DNA from 3 places in the Martinezella sp. CNPSo 3964 genome. Region 1 is predicted to be linked to each of the others. Evidence: predicted binding sites of a transcription regulator. Region 1 holds the regulator's gene; each other region holds the start of a gene.
What was found. The regulator LexA, encoded in region 1, represses DNA repair genes until DNA is damaged. The targets are predictions, from matches to a motif close to TGTTCNNNNTGTGTTCNG.
Positions count from the first base shown of each region.

Region 1 (3,278 bases):
CCGAAACTATTGTCCCCGGCCAGTGATAATGTCGCCGGCTCTCTGATGGATGCGGCCGATATTTGGCTTGCCAGTCTGCGCAACAGCATAGGTGACAGGATCAGGCAAACCCTGCCGGGAGATACCGGCGCTTTTGCTGCAGCACTTGTCACCGATGAGAGACGTGCCATCTCCAAGGATACGACCGAGGCGCTGAGAATTGCCGGCCTGACCCATATTATTGCGATTTCCGGCCTGAACATGGCGCTGTCGGCCGGCATTTTCTATGTTGGCCTACGCTATTTGTTCAGCCTCTTTCCCGGTGTCGCGCAGGCTTGGCCAACCAAGAAATTCGCAGCCTTCGGCGCGCTTCTCACTGTAACGGCCTATTACCTCATCTCTGGCTTTGGCGTGTCCGCCGAGCGTGCCTTCATCATGATGGCGATCATGCTGGTGGCCGTGCTATTCGATCGGCCATCGATCAGTCTGCGCAACGTCGCACTTTCAGCTATCATCATTCTTGTTCTATCGCCGTCGCAAGTGCTCGGCCCGAGTTTCCAGATGTCCTATGCGGCGACGCTGGCACTGGTGTCGGGTTATTCGCTGTGGAAGCGGCGGCGGCATCGCGAAAGCATTCTGTCGCGCGTTCGTCTGTTAAGTCCGTTATTGTTCGCCACGCGTTTCTTCGCAGGCGTGATGTCGACTTCATTCATCGGCGGCGCGTCGACGGCCATCTTCTCGATCGAGCATTTTCACCGGCTGGCGACATATGGCCTTGCGGCGAATCTTGCCGCCATGCCGGTGGTCTCCTTCATCGTCATGCCGTTCGGCATGGCGGCGATGCTGCTCATGCCTTTCGGCTTGGACGGACCTTTCTGGAAAGTCACCGGAGAGGGGCTTGAGCTCGTCATCGTGATTGCAAGAACCGTCGCCGGTTGGGGAGGCGACATTACCTTCGGCCGCCAACCAGCCTGGCTGATGCCGACATTCATTGTCGGTTTCCTGATCATGAGCATCTTGCGGACCCGGCTGCGCCATCTGGGTCTGTTATTATTGCTCTCCTCCGTGGGCTTGGCAGCATTCGGATCCGGCGTACCGAAACCCGACCTGATGATTTCCGAAGATGGCGTCCTGGTCGCGTTGCGCCAGGACGATATATTAGCCACCAATCGCGAGAGACCACAGGCCTTCATTTTCGAACAATGGCAAAAGGCATTGGTTGCAGCCGAGCATCAGCCGCCGACCATGCTTCCTGCCGATAGCCGGCTTCCACAGATCAGTAAGACGGATCGGCATAAGCGATTGAACAGTGAAGAACAGAAGGCCGTCCGCAAGGCAATGGAGGAAGCCCTGGATCGCACTATGCAGGGCAGTTTTGCCTGCCAGAAAGGAGCATGGTGTGCAGCCATGCTCGAAAATGGCGCGATATTGGTCACGATCGAGAACGCAGCCTATCTGCCCTCAGCCTGCGATACGGCGAACATCGTCGTAACGCCAATTCGATTGCGACTGGATCATTGCCGCTCCGGAGCGATGCTCATAACCGGTGCGACATTGCGCAAAACCGGATCTATCGAAATGGCGCTCACCACCGACAAACCCATTATCTCCGCTGCATTCGAAAATCCGCAGCGGCCATGGACCAGGCATCGAACCTATGATTGGCGCACCGGTAAATTCGACGTGCCACTTGCGCGGGTGTCGCCAGCCGCTGACAATTCGCCGGTCAGTGATAGCGACGAATGAGGCCGACGAGCTTGCCCTGGACCTTGACGCGATCCGGTCCGAAGATGCGGGTTTCATAGGCAGGATTGGCGGCTTCCAGTGCGATCGAGGCACCCTTGCGGCGGAAGCGCTTCAGTGTTGCTTCTTCATCGTCGACAAGCGCGACAACGATGTCGCCGGGATTGGCGGTCGTCGAATTGCGGATGATGACCGTATCGCCGTCGAAAATTCCGGCATCGATCATCGAATCCCCCCGAACTTCAAGCGCATAATGCTCGCCAGAGCCGAGCATGTCCGCGGGTACAGTGATATCGTGCGTATTGTTCTGGATGGCTGAGATCGGAACGCCGGCGGCGATGCGACCCATCACCGGCACCGACGCCGAGCCATTGTGATCATCATTTGCCACCTTCGGCGGAGCCGGTGGGGCAACAGGCTGCGGCTTGCCGAGGCTGCCCTCGATGACGCTGGGCGAAAAGCCACGGCGCGGCTGCAGGCTGGGATTATAGGCATCGGGAAGCTTGATGACTTCGAGCGCCCTGGCCCGGTTCGGCAGCCGGCGGATGAAGCCTCGCTCCTCCAGCGCCGTGATCAGGCGGTGAATGCCGGATTTGGATGCCAGATCCAGTGCGTCCTTCATCTCGTCGAAAGATGGCGGCACACCGGATTCCTTCATGCGTTCGTGAATGAAGAGAAGCAGTTCCTGCTGCTTGCGCGTCAACATCGTCTTGGAACCCCAGAATCAAGAAAAGCTGTGAAACAAATCCAGAACGGACACTATATGTTCCATATGTGTTCCGCAAGTACTTAAATTTCGGTAAAGCCTTGTTGGGCCAGTTAAATAATTACCATTTGCGAATGGATAGGCTCGGAGCATCGCGGCGCTATGTCTGCGCTAACCCAACGAAAAATATGGGAAATGCCGCTCTGCCTGCTTCCAGGGCTTTGTCGTTCGGCCGGTATGCTCAAGACTTGGATGAATGTGGTGGGTCACCGAATAAGCCGGCTATAGGAGAGAATCAGCAATCACGTTTGCGAGATTGCGTTCGGTTCATGTCGTGCGCTTCGGGCGCTCCGTGCTTCCATCTTGAATTGCGCGAGGGATGGGCGCAAATCTGTTGCCGCAGGCAAACAGGAGGAACCATGATTTCGTCCCCGCATCCGCTGGATCATCTCGTACTGCCGACCGTCAATATCGCTCTGGCGCGCGAACGCCTCGGCAAGCTCGGTTTCACGGTGGCTCCGGATGCGCGCCATCCCTTTGGCACGCAGAATGCCTGCGTTTTCCTTGCCGACAAAACCTATCTCGAACCTCTGGGCGTGGCATCTCCGGAGCAGTGCGAGAAGAGCATCGTGGACGGCAATGTTTTCGTTGCGCGCGACCAGGCTTTTCGCTTCCGGGTCGGAGAGGATGGCTTCTCGGCCGTGGTGTTCGGCACGGATGATGCGGTGGCTGATGACGGGCGTTTCAAAGCGGCTGCGATTTCGGCGGGGCAGATGCTGGATTTCTCCCGTCCCATGAAGATGCCGGACGGAACGGAAACCATGGCCGGCTTTCGTCTTGCCTTCGCCGC
Region 1 covers NZ_JBXSOW010000001.1:194,622-197,899, reverse strand. Annotated here, with positions in the region: gene AC13Q5_RS00980 (ComEC/Rec2 family competence protein) at 1-1,725, shown strand, start outside; gene lexA (transcriptional repressor LexA) at 1,706-2,428, opposite strand; gene AC13Q5_RS00970 (VOC family protein) at 2,848-3,278, shown strand, end outside.

Region 2 (3,278 bases), on a different contig from region 1:
CGCCGTGATCGGGCTCGCCTCTTCGGCGATCTGGTCAAGCACGCGCTGCGCCGTCGAGGGGCCGACGCCGGGCAGAAGCTGCATCAGGCGAAAACCCGCCACGCGGTCGCGCGGGTTTTGGGCAAAGCGCAGCGCCGCCAGCATGTCCTTGACATGGGCGCTGTCGAGAAACTTCAGCCCGCCGAACTTGACGAAGGGAATGTTGCGCCGGGTGAGCTCCACTTCCAGCGGGCCGCTATGGCTCGAGGTGCGAAAGAGCACGGCTTGCTGTTTCAGCCTTGCGCCGCCCTCGCGATTTTCCAGCACCTGATCGGCGATGTAGCGCGCCTGATCGGCCTCGTCGCGCACTGTCACCAGCCGTGGGCGCTCGGTGCTCTGCCGCTCTGTGCGCAGGTTCTTGGTGAAACGCTCCGAGGCAAGATCGATCACGGCATTGGCGGCGGCAAGGATCGGCTGTGTCGAGCGATAGTTGCGGTCGAGCGTGACGATATCGGCCGAGGGCGTGAAGGCCTTGGGGAAGTCGAGGATGTTGCGCACGGTCGCCGCGCGGAAGGAATAGATCGACTGCGCATCGTCGCCGACGACGGTCAAGCCTCGGCCATCCGGCTTCAGGGCAAGCAGGATGGAGGACTGCAGCCGGTTGGTGTCCTGATATTCGTCGACCAGCACATGATCGAAGCGGCTGCCGATATCCTCGGCGATCAGCTGCTCCTGCAGCATATGCGCCCAGTAGAGCAGCAGGTCGTCGTAGTCGAGCACGTTCTGCATCTGCTTCGCCTCGACATAAGAAGCGAAAAGATCGCGTAACTGCTGCTCCCACATGGCGCACCAGGGAAAGAAGTCGCGCAGCACGCCGTCGAGCGGCGCTTCGGCATTGACGGAGCGCGAGTAGATCGCAAGGCATGTCGCCTTCGTCGGGAAGCGGTTCTCGGTCTTGGAAAAGCCGAGGTCGTGGCGCGCCAGATTCATCAGGTCGGCGCTGTCTTCGCGGTCGTGGATCGTGAAGGCCGGGTCAATGCCGATCTGTTCTGCGTAATCCCGCAGCAGGCGTGCGCCGATGCCGTGGAACGTGCCGCTCCAGGCAAGTGCATCGGCGGTGATGCCGGCATTCGCTCCCAGTACCTCGCGGCAGATCCGTTCGACACGGCGCCCCATCTCGGCGGCGGCGCGACGGGAGAAGGTCATCAGCAGGATGCGGCGCGGATCGGCGCCTCTAACAATTAGATGCGCAACGCGATGAGCGAGCGTATTTGTCTTGCCGGACCCAGCTCCGGCAATGACAAGCAGCGGACCGGCGATATGACTGTCGCCCGCAGTCGTGCCATGCTCCACCGCCAGCCGTTGCTCCGGGTTCAGCTTTTCCAGATAGGCGGCGGTCATCAACTCTCCTGGATGCCTCGGGCAGGGAATGTGAGCGCATAATGCGCGGCGAATCGCAGTTGCGAAACCATATGGGCGTTCTATGGATGTTCCGAATCGGTAAAGCCTGTCAAGATTGGCGCGACCTGCACGCAGATGTGACCTTTTCTGCAAGAATCTTATTCTGATTTTGGCGGATGCGGCTCGAAAAGGACTTTCTTCGTGCTTATGTATCGTTTTGGCGCGGCAATTTGAGTTTTTGGAGTTTCGCAGTGCGTAGAGTGAAGGTTTCAGAACATGAACGAAACGATTGCCACTGGCCTGCGTCTGCCTAGCGGACTGGTGGCTTTGCCAGACGGGCGCCTTGCGCTCGTCGAAATGGATGCCAGTCGCCGTTATCTGAAGCTCTATGATGCGGGCGGCGCGTCCCGAGAAGTTTGCCGGCTTGGCGGCACTCCGAGTGGTATCGCCGCCGATGGCGACGGATGTTTCTGGATAGCCGGCGGACCGGAAGATTCTCTCGTGAGGCTTTCGCCGCAGGGGCGGGTCTTGCAAGTAATAGAGGGCAGTGCGGACGGTCCGTTTCTCCATCCGAACGCTCTCGCCTTCGGGCCGGATGGCCTGCTCTACATGACCGATTCCGGTTTCCGCCTGGCGGATCTGCTGGAAGGCGGCGATATCCATCCCGATTTCTTCAAGGCTGCCTATAATGGCTGTGTCTATCAGATCGATCCGGCAGAGGGCCGGGTCATTCGTGTCCTGGCCGCCGGTCTGCTCCTTGCTGGCGGCATCGCATTCGATGCCGGTGGATTGCTCTACTACAGTGAGACGCTGACGGGAAAAATCTATCGGCAGATCGTCGGCGGGCGGCAGGAAATGTTTGCGCGCTCGATGACATCGCCAGCCATAAACGCGCTGCGCGGACCATCCGGTTTGGCCTTTGACCGCAGCGGCATGCTCTATTGCGCCATGTATGGCCTCGGTGAAATCTGCCTGATCGACACCGAGGGCAAGATGGCCGGCCATATCCGCACCGATGGCGCACGGCCAGGAAACATCGCCTTTACCGCCGATGGAAAGCACTTGCTCGTTGCCGAGCAGGAAAAGGGTGTTGTGGAAAAGATAACGGCGCCGCGCCCAGGCCTGCCGTTGCATATGCCGACCATATCCTAAAGCATGTCGCGCAAAAGTGTGCAGCGGTTTTGCGATGACGACATGCGCAAAATCAAAGACCTAAAGCGCGAAAAGCGAATCTGAAAGATCGCGACGCGCTTTGAGTCGCTTTGCGACCCGACGAATCCGCGTCTCGGCGCCTATCTCGCAAAACCGCTATATGCTTTGTTCGGCTGGCGGACATGCCCGGCCTCCGGGCATGTCTTTTTCGAATGTTTACCGCTTATTCGGCTGCAGGAATCTGCTTGTCCTTGCTGGACTTGTCGTCCGCCGACTTCGCATCGTTGGCGGCCGGCTTGGCATGGCGGCGACGCCAGTCGCCGAGGAACAGCAGGATCGGCGCGGCGATAAAGACCGACGAGGCGCCAGCGACGAGGATGCCGAACACCATCGGGATCGCGAAGCTGGAGACGGCGCTGCCGCCCCAGATCGCCATCGGCACCAGCGCCAGGAAGGCGGTGGCGTTGGTGTAGAGGCTTCGCGCCAGGGTCTCGTTGATCGACTTGTCGATGATCTCTCGCAGGGGCATCGACTTGTAGAGCCGCATGTTTTCACGCATGCGGTCATAGACCACGACCTTGTCGTTCACCGAATATCCCACAAGCGTCAGGATCGCGGCGATAGCCGTCAGGTTGAAATCCAGGCCGGTGATCGCAAAGAAGCCGATCGCCTTGGTGACGTCGAGTACCAGAGTGACGATGGCGCCGACCGCGAACGGCCATTCGAACCGCACCCAGATGTAGACG
Region 2 covers NZ_JBXSOW010000007.1:34,259-37,536, reverse strand. Annotated here, with positions in the region: gene AC13Q5_RS21225 (ATP-dependent helicase) at 1-1,380, opposite strand, end outside; gene AC13Q5_RS21220 (SMP-30/gluconolactonase/LRE family protein) at 1,657-2,532, shown strand; gene secD (protein translocase subunit SecD) at 2,756-3,278, opposite strand, start outside.
Region 2: the regulator LexA is predicted to act here: its motif matches at 1,457-1,474, upstream of AC13Q5_RS21225 (ATP-dependent helicase).

Region 3 (3,278 bases), 960 kb from region 1:
CGCTCGCCGACGACAAATCGGGCGATACGCTGGTTGCCCGCATTGCGGATGCCGGACATAGGCTTGCCGCCCGCGCCATCGTTCCCGACGACAAGGAGCGCATCCGCGCGCAGGTGGAAGCCTGGACGAAGGACGATACAGTCGATGTGGTAATTACCACCGGCGGCACCGGCTTTACCGGCCGCGATGTGACGCCCGAGGCGCTCGAACCTCTGTTCGAAAAGCGGATGGACGGCTTTTCCGAGGTCTTCCATCGTATCTCCTATGACAAAATCGGCACGGCGACCATTCAGTCGCGGGCGACCGGCGGTGTGGCCAACGCCACCTTCATCTTCGTGCTGCCGGGTTCGCCTGGCGCCTGCAAGGATGCCTGGGACGGCATCTTGAAGGCGCAGCTCGACTACCGCCACATGCCCTGCAATTTCGTTGAAATCATGCCGCGCCTCGACGAGCATCTGAAGCGCGGCGCAAGCTCCAAGTAGGTCCTAAGCGCCTGTAGGGCGTTATGCGACTGCTACGCCTTCTGCCCCGGCAAAACAGGAATTGATTCCCATTTGTCGCCACTGAGAATGATGCAGCTGCGGCCGGAAGCGTCGCTCATCAACAGTGTCCAATTGCCGCTCTCGGCCGCATAGATCTCCATGACCGTATTGGAATCGAGCTTGCCGACAGCGGAAAGCTTTTCCGAAAGATGATCGCCGAGAAAGGCGACGATATCGACGCGCTGGGCGCAGGCGAGCGTTACCTGGGAGGCGGCGACGCCAGGATAGAGGATCGATGTTGCCACGAGGGCCGTTGCCGTGAGGCGGGTGAGCATCGTGCGTTTCATGACGCACCTCCTTTCGCCGGTATCCCGGCGGACAAGGAGTGCTCCGCTAACCTGTTCCGCCGCGTATCGGCATCTTCATGGTCGGCCCGACGCGACACGCGAGAGGTGCCGCCATGAGAGAATTATCGCAGCTATTTGCGGCTTTTCAAATGGAATCTCGGTTCAGGTGGATAACGGAGCCTATCGTGCCGCCCGCGCCACCCAGGATGGGATGAGCTCGCTTGAAAGCCGTCGGCCCTTCTGTCCCTTGGCGAATTCGGCCAGCCGCATACCCGATCGGGCAACAGCTATGGCCTGGTGCTTGGAAAGCAGCAAACCCAGCTCCAGCGGCTCCGTGCGACGGCCGATTCGCTTCAGAAACGGGCGGCGATAGCCGCGCGATGCGGTAAAGCGCGCAGGCACCTTGTTCAGCGAGACATATTCGGCAATCTCATCGATCCAGCCCGCTTGCGGCCGCGCACCGGGCTCGACCAGCAACAGCCATTCGCCCCTCGCAGACCGCAATATGTCCTTGATATCCCATTGCGAATAAAAGCGGCAGCCAGCAGCATCCGCCACCTTCGATGTGCCATCCCTGGACCCGTGATCAAGCACGACCACGTCGCTGACCAGCCCTTCGACCGCGCCTGCCACCAATGCCGCCAATGTCTGCGCCAGCTCGGGTTCGTGATCCTGGCATTCGATGATGACCGTCAACATTGCCCATTTATAGAGCGGCGCACAATTTATTGCCAGCACCTAACCTCAAGTCCGAGCGTTTAAGACAAACATCATACGCTGACGAAATTTCTCCCAGCCGGCATCGCCAGATGCCTCTCCCGAATGCGGTGGAAAGTGACCATCCCGGATTTTTGTTCTTGCAATGTTCTCGTTTGTCGGATAGGAATTTAATCATCTTAGACGCGGCATGCGATGGCATGAGCCGCCCTGGAGCTACCGATGAACGAGCAGTCCCTTGCAGGGCAGGCCGCTTTCGCGCCTGCCAATACGGCAGACGTTGCCAACGCTTTGATCGCCGATTCTGGTCTCAGGGTCGACGTCGAGCGCCGGCGCGGACGCGGCGCGGGGTTGAACCCGAGCGGCCGGTTCGAGCCACAACAGCGCGAGACCTTCGACGATGGTTGGCAAAGTTGGGAAGAGCTGCCGCCCTTCAAGACCGAGGTGCAGGTGGAAAAGCCACGCACCGCCATCACCCGCAACGAATCGCCCGACATTCCCTTCGATCGATCGATCAACCCTTATCGCGGCTGCGAGCATGGTTGCATCTACTGCTTCGCGCGGCCGACACACGCCTATATGGGCCTGTCGGCGGGACTGGATTTCGAATCGAAGCTGTTTGCCAAGCCGGATGCTGCCAAGCTTTTGGAACGCGAATTGGCAAAGCCCGGCTACAAGCCGCGCGTCATCGCCATCGGTACCAATACCGACCCCTATCAGCCGATCGAGAAGGAATGGCGGATCATGCGCCAGATCCTCGAAGTGCTGAACCGGGCAAACCATCCGGTTGCCATCGTCACCAAATCGGCGCTGGTCATGCGCGATATCGATATTCTGAAAGAGATGGCCGCCAAGAACCTTGTGCGGGTGGGCCTGTCGGTGACGACACTCGACCGGAAGCTGGCGCGTGCGATGGAGCCGCGTGCCGCAACGCCGCCGCGGCGGCTGGAGGCGATCCAGGCCTTGAGCGAAGCCGGCATCCGCACCTCGATCATGGTGGCACCGATCATCCCTGCGCTTAACGATCACGAGATCGAACGTATCCTCGATGCCGGCAAGGCCGCCGGCGCGCAGGAGGCAAGCTATGTGATCCTACGGCTGCCGCTGGAGGTGAGCCCGCTCTTTCGCGACTGGCTGCTGCAGCATTATCCGGACCGCTATCGCCACGTCATGTCGCTGATCCGCTCGATGCGCGGTGGCAAGGATTACGATGCGGAATTCGGCAAGCGCATGAAGGGCGCCGGCCCTTATGCCTGGCAGATCAGCCGCCGCTTCGAAATGGCGACGCGCCGGCTCGAGCTTACGCGCCGCAATATCGCCTTGCGCGACGACCTGTTCGTGCCGCCCGACGGCAGCGGCGTGCAACTGTCGTTGCTCTGATTTTTCTATTCTACCTTCCTTGCGTGGGTTCCCTGTACCCGCTGGAAAAGCCCCCCGGTTCGCCGCCATGATCCACCGGGGGCTTGCAGGAGATCGGGTGGTGTGCGAGCTTCGCCGCATGTCACGCCGTGCACCACCCGATTCTCCAATGCTGTTCGAGGACGTTCCGCTTGTCCCCACTTTCGAGCTGGAATTGATCGCACGGCGCGCCGGGCATTGGCCTGTTGCCGGAGCTGACGAGGTCGGCCGAGGACCACTTGCGGGGCCTGTCGTTGCTGCCGCCGTCATTCTCGATCCGGAGCGCATCCCGAATGGACTGAATGATTCCAAGCAGTTGAGTGCGGCTAGGCGA
Region 3 covers NZ_JBXSOW010000001.1:1,154,956-1,158,233, forward strand. Annotated here, with positions in the region: gene moaB (molybdenum cofactor biosynthesis protein B) at 1-482, shown strand, start outside; gene AC13Q5_RS05670 (hypothetical protein) at 515-829, opposite strand; gene AC13Q5_RS05675 (glycosyltransferase family 2 protein) at 1,010-1,528, opposite strand; gene AC13Q5_RS05680 (PA0069 family radical SAM protein) at 1,769-2,926, shown strand; gene rnhB (ribonuclease HII) at 3,045-3,278, shown strand, end outside.
Region 3: the regulator LexA is predicted to act here: its motif matches at 1,682-1,699, upstream of AC13Q5_RS05680 (PA0069 family radical SAM protein).